Regions from separate parts of the Rhizobium sp. BK176 genome, predicted to be linked through region 1. Evidence: riboswitches for the same ligand, from Rfam matches in the RefSeq annotation. Region 1 holds a riboswitch; the other holds the start of a gene.

Evidence for each region. Region 1 has a riboswitch for thiamine pyrophosphate ahead of thiB (thiamine ABC transporter substrate binding subunit). Riboswitches for the same ligand answer to the same signal wherever they lie in the genome.
Region 2: another riboswitch for thiamine pyrophosphate. It lies ahead of thiM (hydroxyethylthiazole kinase); the one in region 1 lies ahead of thiB (thiamine ABC transporter substrate binding subunit).

Annotation. Positions count from the first base shown of each region.
Region 1 is NZ_JANUBV010000003.1:203,029-208,185, forward strand. It holds gene FHT76_RS13715 (thiamine diphosphokinase) at 1-130, opposite strand, end outside; gene FHT76_RS13720 (MarR family winged helix-turn-helix transcriptional regulator) at 179-706, opposite strand; gene FHT76_RS13725 (MDR family MFS transporter) at 826-2,361, shown strand; TPP riboswitch at 2,423-2,534, shown strand; gene thiB (thiamine ABC transporter substrate binding subunit) at 2,579-3,607, shown strand; gene thiP (thiamine/thiamine pyrophosphate ABC transporter permease ThiP) at 3,607-5,157, shown strand, end outside.
Region 2 is NZ_JANUBV010000017.1:103,302-108,458, reverse strand. It holds gene FHT76_RS32150 (MBL fold metallo-hydrolase) at 284-1,168, shown strand; gene FHT76_RS32145 (hypothetical protein) at 2,129-2,680, opposite strand; TPP riboswitch at 3,027-3,122, shown strand; gene thiM (hydroxyethylthiazole kinase) at 3,173-3,976, shown strand; gene thiE (thiamine phosphate synthase) at 3,973-4,605, shown strand; gene thiD (bifunctional hydroxymethylpyrimidine kinase/phosphomethylpyrimidine kinase) at 4,610-5,157, shown strand, end outside.

The DNA of each region.
Region 1 (5,157 bases):
CGCCGAGTGCTGCTGCGTGACGCATACCACCGTCGGCGGCGATGAAACGGCTGCCAGAGACGGCATTTCGCAGGCGATCGGTTATCTGCAGCTCGCCGCCAAGCAGAATGGTGAAGGTGGATTGGCTCATGGGCACTGCCCATAGCGCAAAGCAGGGGGGAAGGGAAAGGGCCGTCGCTCAGGCTTCGTCTGCGATATCCTTGACGCGTGCCTCAAAAACACTCTCGAAGCCGGAAATGAACTTCTCGAACAGTTCTCCGAACGCCTCGATCTCTTCAGGTTTCCAGTCTTTGACCACCTCGGAAACGAATGAGAGCTTCTGCGCACGTATTTCCGACAGCAACCTCTGTCCAAGTGGCGTCATCACGACGATAATCCGCCGCGCATCCGCCTGAGATGCCTTTCGCCGCAGGATGTTCCGCCCCACCATCTCTGCGACGATGCGGCTTGCGCGCGACGGGTCGATCCGCATCATCTCGGCAATCGTCCCGACCGTCACGTCGCCGCTTTCCTGAGCGCGTCGTACTGCGTCCAGCACGTCAAGGTGCGATAGCTCAAGACCGGGTGCCACTGTTTGGATGGCGAGCCGCCCGATCAATCGACGTCCGGTCATCAGGCGCATGCGGGTCATACTTTGACCAATGCGCAAAATGCCGGCGTCTTCGTTCGCGTCAGGGTCGTTCAGTTTCATCAGGCTCTCATTCATTCCGAAACCATAACACGCCACGCGTCGATTGAGAATATGCCGAAGTCAAGCGCGTGACATTGACAATTATATGCTGATAGCACATAACGAGATCAACTCATCGTTTGGAACGACGCTTTATGGACACTCAAATTGCTGCTGCGGCGCCGCTTGTGACGGATCATCGCCGGCGGTTCATTCTCTTCCTTTTCCTGATGGCCGCGATGTTCATGGCGACGCTCGACAATCAGATCGTCGCAACGGCTCTGCCGACGATCGTTGGCGAGTTCGGCCACCTCGAGCGGTTCAGTTGGGTCGGCTCAGCCTATCTTCTCGCCGTAAGCGCCGTGATGCCTCTCTACGGCAAGCTCGGCGATCTCTTCGGCCGCAAATATGTGATGATGGCCGCGATCATGATCTTCACCGTCGGCTCTGCCGTCTGCGGACTGGCTGTATCGATGAATACGCTGATTGCTGCCCGCGTGCTGCAGGGACTTGGCGGCGGCGGTATCATGGTGTCGATCTTTGCCGTCAACGCGGACCTGTTCGAGCCGCGGGAACGGGCGCGGTACCAGAGCTATTCCAGCCTCGTGCTGATGGCATCGGGCGCCATCGGGCCTGTCCTTGGCGGCGCAATGAGCGATCTCTTCGGCTGGCGCTCGATCTTCCTTGTCAACGTTCCGATCGGTTTCGTCGTCCTTGTCGGCCTGGCTTTGATGCTACCTTACCGGAAACCAAACCGCCGCCCGAAGATCGATTACGCTGGCGCCCTGCTGCTCGCCTTGACGACGGCAAGCATCGTTCTGGCCGCCGACGGCGCTCAGGTCTTCGGCTCGCTGTTTGCTCCGCAAAACCTGGCCATCATGACGCTCGGCGTAGCTGCGGCCATCGGTTGGATTTTCGTCGAGCGCCGCGCTGCAGAGCCGATTGTTCCCCTGTCTCTATTTCACAATTCGACGTTCAGCCTGTTGCTCATCATGTCGATCATGAGCGGCGCGATTGGAATTGGGATGGTCAATTATTTCGCGTTGTTCCTACAAACGACGACCGGTCTTTCGCCGTCGGCGGCTGGAGCGTTCTTTATTCTTCTGACCGGCGGCATCGTTTGCGGGTCACTCTCGGCAGGCCGCATCATCTCCATCACTGGTCGCTACAAGCCGTTCGCCATCGCAAGCCTGACTTGCAGCGCCATTGCGTTTGTGCTGCTGACGCGGGTTCATGTCGGAACACCGGTCCTGTTGATCGGGGCGGTGATGGCCCTCCACGGCTTCGGTGTCGGTCTTGCACAACAGGTTCCGGTCATCGGCGTCCAGAATGCTGCCCCGGCGCGCGACGTCGGCGCCGCAACAGGATCGGTGACGCTGTCGCGTATGGGCGGAGCATCGATCGCCATCTCCATCTACGGCGCGATCGTCGGCTCGCAACTCGGCAAAACGGGCGTTTCCATTCCGGGAGTAGCCGACATCGAGCAACTCACTCCAAAGATGCTGGCAGCTTTGCCGGAGCAGGCGCGTCAAGCCGTTGCCGAAGCCTATGGCAGTGCGTTCATGCCGCTTTTCATGGCATCCTGCGTAATCGCTCTGATTGGCCTTTGCGCTGCCTTGATGCTGAAACCAACACAGTTGCCTCGTGTCGTTGAGGTGCGGCCGACCGCCAACGCCGAAGCCGCGGAGTAAAACGCCGATGGCGGCCGCAAGGCCGCCCCTTGCAAGACGCCAAGCGTGGCGATACATCTCAAACGCTCTAACGGGGTGCCCCGTGCCATGAGGCGCGCGGCTGAGAGGCTCAAAGCCAACCCGCGGAACCTGATCCGGCTAACACCGGCGGAGGGATTAGACGCGTGACATCTGGCACCGCCCTTTTCCCCTCCAAGCAAACCAGAGGAGAGGTGCCATGTTCAAATTCAAGTTCACGAGCCGTTCGTTGCTTGCCACGATCTTTGTCGCGACCATCGGCTTGGCCGGCCAAGGCGCACAGGCGGCAGACAAGACGCTCACCGTCTACACCTATGAGAGCTTCACATCCGAATGGGGTCCGGGGCCGAAGGTCAAGGAAGCATTCGAGAAGACCTGCGGCTGCAGCGTCAAGTTCGTGAGCGTAGCCGATGGCGTGGCGTTGTTATCGCGTCTGAAACTTGAGGGCGCTGCGACGAAGGCGGATGTCGTGCTCGGTCTGGATACGAACCTGACCACGGAAGCGAAGGCAACCGGCCTCTTCGATGCGAGCGGTGTCGACGTCAGTGCGCTCAAGGTGCCGGGAAACTACAAGGATGAGGTATTTGTGCCTTATGATTATGGCCACTTCGCCGTCATCTACGACACGCAGACGATCAAAAATCCTCCGAAAAGCATGAAGGACCTGGTCGAAGGCGATCTTTCGCAAAAGATCGTTATTGAGGATCCGCGCACCTCGACGCCTGGGCTAGGCCTCTTGCTGTGGGTGAAGTCGGTCTACGGCGATAAGGCGCCTGAGGCCTGGGCAAAACTCAAAAAGCGGGTGCTGACGGTGACCCCCGGCTGGTCGGAAGCCTATGGGCTCTTCACCAAGGGTGAGGCGCCGATGGTGCTCTCCTACACGACCTCGCCTGCCTATCACATGGTCGCCGAAAATACCGACCGCTATCAGGCGGCTGCGTTTTCAGAGGGCCACTACATCCAGATCGAGGTGGCGGGCCTGCTGAAGAATGCGCCGGACAAGGAGCTTGCACGCGAGTTCCTGAAATTCATGGTGACGCCGGGCTTCCAAGATACGATTCCAACCAACAACTGGATGATGCCGGTTTCGGCGACGTCGCAGCCGCTGCCGGATGCGTTCGGCAAGCTTGTAAATCCATCAAAGACCTTTCTGATGAGCTCGGATGAAGTCGCTGAGAAGCGCAAGGCCTTCGTCGATGAGTGGCTGGCCGCCATGAGCATGAATTGATGCCTTTGACCGAGGCTGAGATGCGACGGGCGGTGCTGGGTGGGGCTTTTAGTCTCGCCGGCATTGCCCTTTTCGTCGGCTTTGCAGTCTTCGTCTTGCTCCTTTCGAGCGATGTTTCCTCCATTCTGACGGCGGTGCTTGAACCCTACATCCTGCAGGTCCTGCGTTTCACCTTGTTGCAGGCCTTGCTCTCGACGCTGCTCTCGATCGCTTGTGCCATTCCGGTCGCGCAGGCCCTGGCGCGTCAGCAGCATTTCCCCGGTCGCATCTGGATCATTCGACTGATGGCCGTGCCGATGGGGCTTCCTGTCCTAATCGGGGCGCTGGGGTTGATCGGCATCTGGGGGCGGCAGGGCCTTACGAACGCGCTGCTGCTCAAGCTCGGCATGGCGGAACCGATCAGCATCTACGGGCTTTCCGGGATCCTGTTGGCGCATGTCTTCTTCAACATGCCGCTGGCTTGCCGCCTGATGCTGGCGGCATTGGAGCGGGTGCCGGCGGAATACTGGCTGATGGCGAGTGGTCTCGGCATGCGGCCCGGTTCGATTTTCCGTTTCATCGAATGGCCGGTTCTGCGCTCGGTCATTCCTGGGATCGCCGGCCTGATCTTCATGCTCTGCGCCACGAGCTTCACGCTGGTGCTGACACTGGGTGGCGGGCCGGCCGCAACGACCGTCGAGGTTGCCATATATCAGTCGCTGCGTTTTGATTTTGATCCGGGCCGGGCCGTCACGCTTTCCCTGCTGCAGATCGCCCTTACATCGGTCGTCCTTGGGGCGCTGTCATGTCTTCCTGCGTACGGGGATGAAGGGATGACTGTCGGAAAGGCGATCAGGCGCCCGGATGGTAGGCTGTTGGGAGCGCGGCTCGTGGATGGAAGCATCCTGCTGTTCGCCGCTCTGTTCCTTGGTTTACCTCTGATGTCGGTGCTTCTGGCTGGCCTTCGGTCCAATCTCATGAGGCTGCTCGGTGAACCCATTTTCTGGCAGTCGGCTGCGACCAGTCTTGCCATCTCGATCTCTGCGGCCACTATCGCCTTACTTGTCTCGATGATGCTGGTGGGTGCGCGCCGGGCGGCGCTTCTCCGGCGTTCAGGGATCTCAGGCGCAGGAGCGTTCTTTGCCGCCATGGGTGGCGCATCATCGTTGGTATTGCTCGTGCCGCCGATCGTCCTGGCGACGGGCTGGTTTCTAGCGCTGAGAAGCTTCGGTGACGCCAGCGCCGTGGCTCCGCTGCTGATTGTCGCGATCAACGCTTTGATGTCCCTGCCCTTTGTGATGCGTGTCCTCGAGCCGGCTTTCATCGTCCACAAGCGCCGAACGCAGAAACTTGCGGCGAGTCTTGGTGTCTCGGGCTGGATGCGGCTGCGCCTGATCGATATGCCGGCCCTGATTAAACCAGTGCTCACGGCATTTTCGTTTGCGATGGCGCTGTCGCTCGGCGATCTTGGCGCCGTCGCGTTGTTCGGCTCGGACAGTTTCGTCACGTTGCCTTGGCTCGTTTATAGCCGCATGGGGAGTTACCGGACGAACGATGCGGATGGTCTAGCG
Region 2 (5,157 bases), on a different contig from region 1:
TGCTCGCGTCAACCCAATCTGCAGAAGGCAAAAAAATCGCCTCGCCTTCGACCAGCGCACGAGGATAGTGAGACCGCGCGACCACCGTCGCCCGTATGGGAGGAAATATTGCCGTCCACTAGAGGCGGCCGGCCAGGTCGAGGCCGTCCGTCGTCCCACACTCTTCTTGCGGCCGACCAAAGCTGCTCGGTCCCGATATGTTGTGTTCACGACAATGAGAGATGACCAAAGCTGTGATGAGACGTACAAGACATCTGCCGCCACAAGTACAAGGACCTTCGGTATGTCTTCGACAAGAGCTTCATTCGCTTTGACGTCGTTCGCAGCCCTTACCGTCGCTGCTGGCGCCTCCGCCCAGATGCCTCCTCAGCAACCCGACTTCAAAGCCTTCAGGATAGGTGCTCTTGAGGTCGTGGCGTTGCACGACGCTGAATTTGTGCGGCCGAATGATGGCAAGATATTTGGTGTCTCCCACACAGTTGGGGAAGTTGGCGACGTCCTCAAGGCCGCAGGCGTCCCAACTGACACCGTAACCCTCAGCGTCGACGCGCTGCTCATTAAGGAGCCGGGGCGCGTAATATTGGTCGACACCGGGGTGGGTGGCGCACTGGAGAAGTCTCTCACTCAGGCTGGTATCAAGTCGGAAGACGTCACCGACGTCCTGATCACGCACTCGCACCCTGATCACATAGGCGGTCTCGTCAGAGACGGGAAGCTTGCCTTCCCCAAGGCGACGATCCGCATGTCCTCGGCTGAATGGACGTTCGCCAAAAAGGACACACAACTCGCCGATATCATCAAGGTCATCAATAGCCACGTGCAGACGTTCAAACCAGGTGCAAAGGTCGTGCCGGCAGTCGTCTCGGTTGGACTGAAGGGTCACACGCCCGGGCATGTGGGCTATGAAATCGCGTCAGGCAAAGAAACGCTGCTCGACATCGGTGACACGGTGCACAGCTCGATCATTTCGCTCGTGAAGCCTGAATGGCCGGTTGGCTTTGACAACGATCAAAAAGCCGCCGAGAAGAACCGCATCGAGACCTTGAAAAAGCTGGCGAAGTCAGATCAGCTTGTCTTTGCACCACACTTACCATTTCCAGGTGTCGGCCACATCCAGGCCGACGGCGACCACTTCAAGTGGGTGCCGGGTGTCCCGGAAATGAAATAGCAACAAAAGACGCGGCAGCATGTCTTCCGGACTGCCGTGCTGATGGACGCGTGCGGTACGCATGGTTCCCTTCAACGAGACTGAGGGCGGATCGCCGTTGCGCGGTGGCATTCACAGTTGAGACAGAGCCGTCGAGGACGTCGCGGACACCCCGCCTCGGCGAAAAAATACGCTGCGAAATTCGTGGACGTGACAGTGATGCCGCTTGGGAGAAACGCACCCTTTGCAGTGATTTGGATCTCGTGGACGTGGGTTGCGCCCACTTCGACGATCTGACGGCAGGGCCGAAGGGCAGCCTTGGATGCGCCATATTCCTAACGAAAGTTGTGGGTGCGGAGCGCAGTGATACTCAGGGATCGTCACAACCGGCGCCAGACAAAGGCATGCCATTCCGAAGCATGGGCGTCAGATGTGCCGGGACCTCATTGAAGTCGAATCGTGCGGACTGGTCCGGCGGAAGATGGAGCTATATAGCGTTACTCGGCGTATTTAGTGATCCCCAACTAGGACGGCCACCTTCACGGAATGCGTCCTGCGCGTCGATCTCGCGTTCGGCGAGAAGAGTATATCGCTTCAGGCCGTGTCCCTGCGCAAAGGTGCACGAGTCGCACCTCTTGTCGCCAGTCTTTCGATTTGAAAAGCTTCGAACAACAGAGAGTCTTTTGCACGGTGAGAGGTCGCCGAAACATGGCGTTTTGCGACAGTAGCCCAAAGCCACTTCCTGGAAGGAACTATTGATCCACTCGACGTTAACGCCTTGGTGTCTTTCGCCTTCACGTCCGGACAGCGCGCTTCCCTGGAGGAGTATTGAATCCAGCGCGTGCGCGATGCCATGGTATCATGCTCGCCCCTGGAGGCATCATGAGGGCGACTGACGAAACTCACACTGTGCGAGCCCGTGCAACCGCTTCCTTGCGGTGATATTCGCCGCCAACTTGTATGGCCTGCAACGCTCGTGGTCTAGGCCGATGCGTCAGATTTGGGTTTGCGTCCACGTCTTGCCGCGCCCGGTTGCGGGGCGGTTGTTGCTTTCGTCTTCGAGGCTGGTTTCGCACGGGAAACGATTGTCTTCGTTGTAGCAGAGCTTGCTGTCGCAGCGGGCTTGGACGGTTTGTCCATTGACTTGGCACCCGCCGACTTGGCTGCATTCAGGAACCCGACCCGCCGAAGCCGGTTCTGTTCGAGCGCCTGCTGGAAGCCAACGTCGTTCTCTGCGTGATAGGCAAGGTCATCGAGAAACTCGGCTACATCCGATGTCGATGAGACGACGACATAGCTCAGGCCGTGGCCTGCATCGACGGAGTCTCGACCGACCGTAACGCCGAACCCGCCCGGTACCTTCTGAAACCACGTTGAACGCCACTTGCTAAAGCCAGATGTGTCGCGCTCGTATTCCTCTAGATAGGCCTTCTGCTCAGCCACTCGTCCGCGAAATACGTCAACGATGTTTTTGGCACCTGGAGTCGGCTTGGTTGCCTTCTTGGTAGACCACTTTTCAAGGAAATTAGCCATTGATTGCATCTCCACTCATGTTGAGGCATCAGAATGAGAAGACTGTCTTTCAATAATCGTTGAATCTATGCAGTTCTGTTAGAAGTCAATGCATTCAGTTGCGCAGACTGCATAGGGGCGATCTCGATATACACCAACTCTTCCTTCCCGCAGTTGCCGAACACGCGGTGGCAGCTCCGACAGGTCGATATCTGCGAGCTTGGTGCTGGCATGTCTGCTTCGGTGAGACTTTGAGACAGTCCGCGGTGGAGTGCCCGACGCATCCGTTTACGGGCAGTCTCTCGTGTTCGTTTCGCCATGTGCATTTAGGGGATGACAGGCGCTCTCTTCTCTGCGAGAAGCTTGGCGTGAGAGACAGGGGCGCCACCGTCTGGTTGGCTGAGACGTACCCTTTGAACCTGAACCGGATAATGCCGGCGGAGGGAGTCGCTCGGGATCCTTCGCTTAATGCATTGGTCTCAGCGCCTTCCTTCCCCGATCGAAAGGCGAACCATGCTGTTTCAAATCCCACCTGGGACATTGCTGAACGAGCTGCGAGAGCATGTTCCACTTGTCCATTGCATCACCAATTACGTTGCCATGAACATTGCTGCCAACGTCCTTCTGGCAGTCGGGGCCTCTCCTGCCATGGTGCATGCAGAGGAGGAGACCGCCGAGTTTGCCAAGATTGCCGGGGCACTAACGATCAACATAGGTACGCTATCATCCGGGTGGCTGCGTGGCATGGAGGCAGCTGCGATTGCCGCGAGGCAATCTGGCAAGCCATGGGTTCTCGACCCCGTCGCCCATTACGCAACGTCGTTCCGCCGTGCTGCTGCCGACCGACTCATCGAGCTCGGTCCCACCATCGTCCGCGGCAATGCCTCCGAAATCATCGCTCTTGCCGGGGGTGCTTACCGAGGCAAGGGCGTCGACAGCGGGGACGGCGTCGAACACGCTGAGTATTCTGCCCGGCTGCTTGCCGACAGGCACGGTGCGATCGTCGCGGTAACGGGCGCCGTAGACTTCATCACTGACGGGAAGCGCGCGGTTCGCATCGAAGGTGGCTCGGAATTGATGCCGCAGGTGACAGCACTGGGTTGCTCATTGACCTGCCTTGTCGGGGCATTTGCGGCTGCGCGACCCGACGTGCCGTTCGATGCGACGGTTGCGGCCCTTGCCACTTTCGCTGTTGCCGGTGAACTGGCGGCCAGCAGGTCTCAGGGCCCGGGCTCTTTTTCCTGGCGGTTCCTGGACGCGCTGGCAACGGTTGATGGGCCTTGTCTTGATCACAGCGCAAAGGTTGCGGGCGCATGAAGAACCTCGATCTTTCTTTCTATCTTGTCCTTGATCCAGACCTTTGCGCTTCCTTCGGGCTCGTGGCGACAGCGCTTGCTGCAGTTGCCGGCGGGGCGACCGTGGTTCAGTTGCGCGACAAGCGAGCTGCCACCGATCAAATCATCGAAACGGGCCGCGCGCTGAAGATGGCCTTGTCGGGCACAGGTGCGCGATTGATCGTCAATGATGACGTCGAGGCTGCGCTCGCGGTCGGTGCAGACGGCGTCCATGTCGGTCAGGACGACATGGATGTCCGCCTGGCACGCGCCCGCATTGGGCCCGACATGGTCCTCGGACTATCCGTGGAAACGCAGGCATTGGCAGAGGCGGTAGATCCAACAATTGTCGACTATGCCGGGATCGGCCCGGTGTTTGCGACCCCGACAAAGGCGGACCACAAGCAGCCAATTGGCTTTCATGGCCTTGCCTGCCTGATAACGTGTTGTCCCGTTCCATCCGTCGCGATTGGGGGACTGAAGGCTGGCCATGTGCGTGAGGTGTTTGCGGCGGGAGCCAAGGGTATTGCTGTCGTCTCCGCAATCTGCGGATCTGCGGATCCTGAGGCCGCCAGCCGTCGGATATCCTCGAACATCAGAAGCATAAGGTAAATCAATGATCCGCAACATACTCACCATCGCCGGCTCAGATCCCTCGGGAGGCGCGGGAATCCAAGCCGATCTCAAGACATTCTCTGCATGCGGTGTCTATGGGATGGCGGTGTTGACCGCGCTGACAGCGCAGAACACCCAGGGTGTCTCCGGCGTACATCTCGTCCCCGCTGCATTCGTTGCGGATCAGATCAGAGCTGTGTTCGCGGATGTGCGTGTCGACGCTATCAAGATTGGCATGATTGCCAACGCGGAAATTGCCACCGCCATAGTCGATGTGATTGTGGAGCATGAGGAGGTGCCGATCGTTCTTGATCCGGTCATGGTGGCGAAGGGTGGAGCCGCCCTCCTCGACCTGTCTGCTGTTGACGTCATAACGCGACGCCTGTTGCCGCTCGCCTCACTGCTGACGCCCAACCTGCCAGAGGCTGCCGCACTGCTTGGTGAAGACGTGGCTCAGTCACGGGAGGAAATGGCGGATCACGCAAGACGCCTCAGGGCAATGGGCCCGCAAGCAGTCCTCGTCAAGGGCGGTCATCTTTCTGGCGGTGA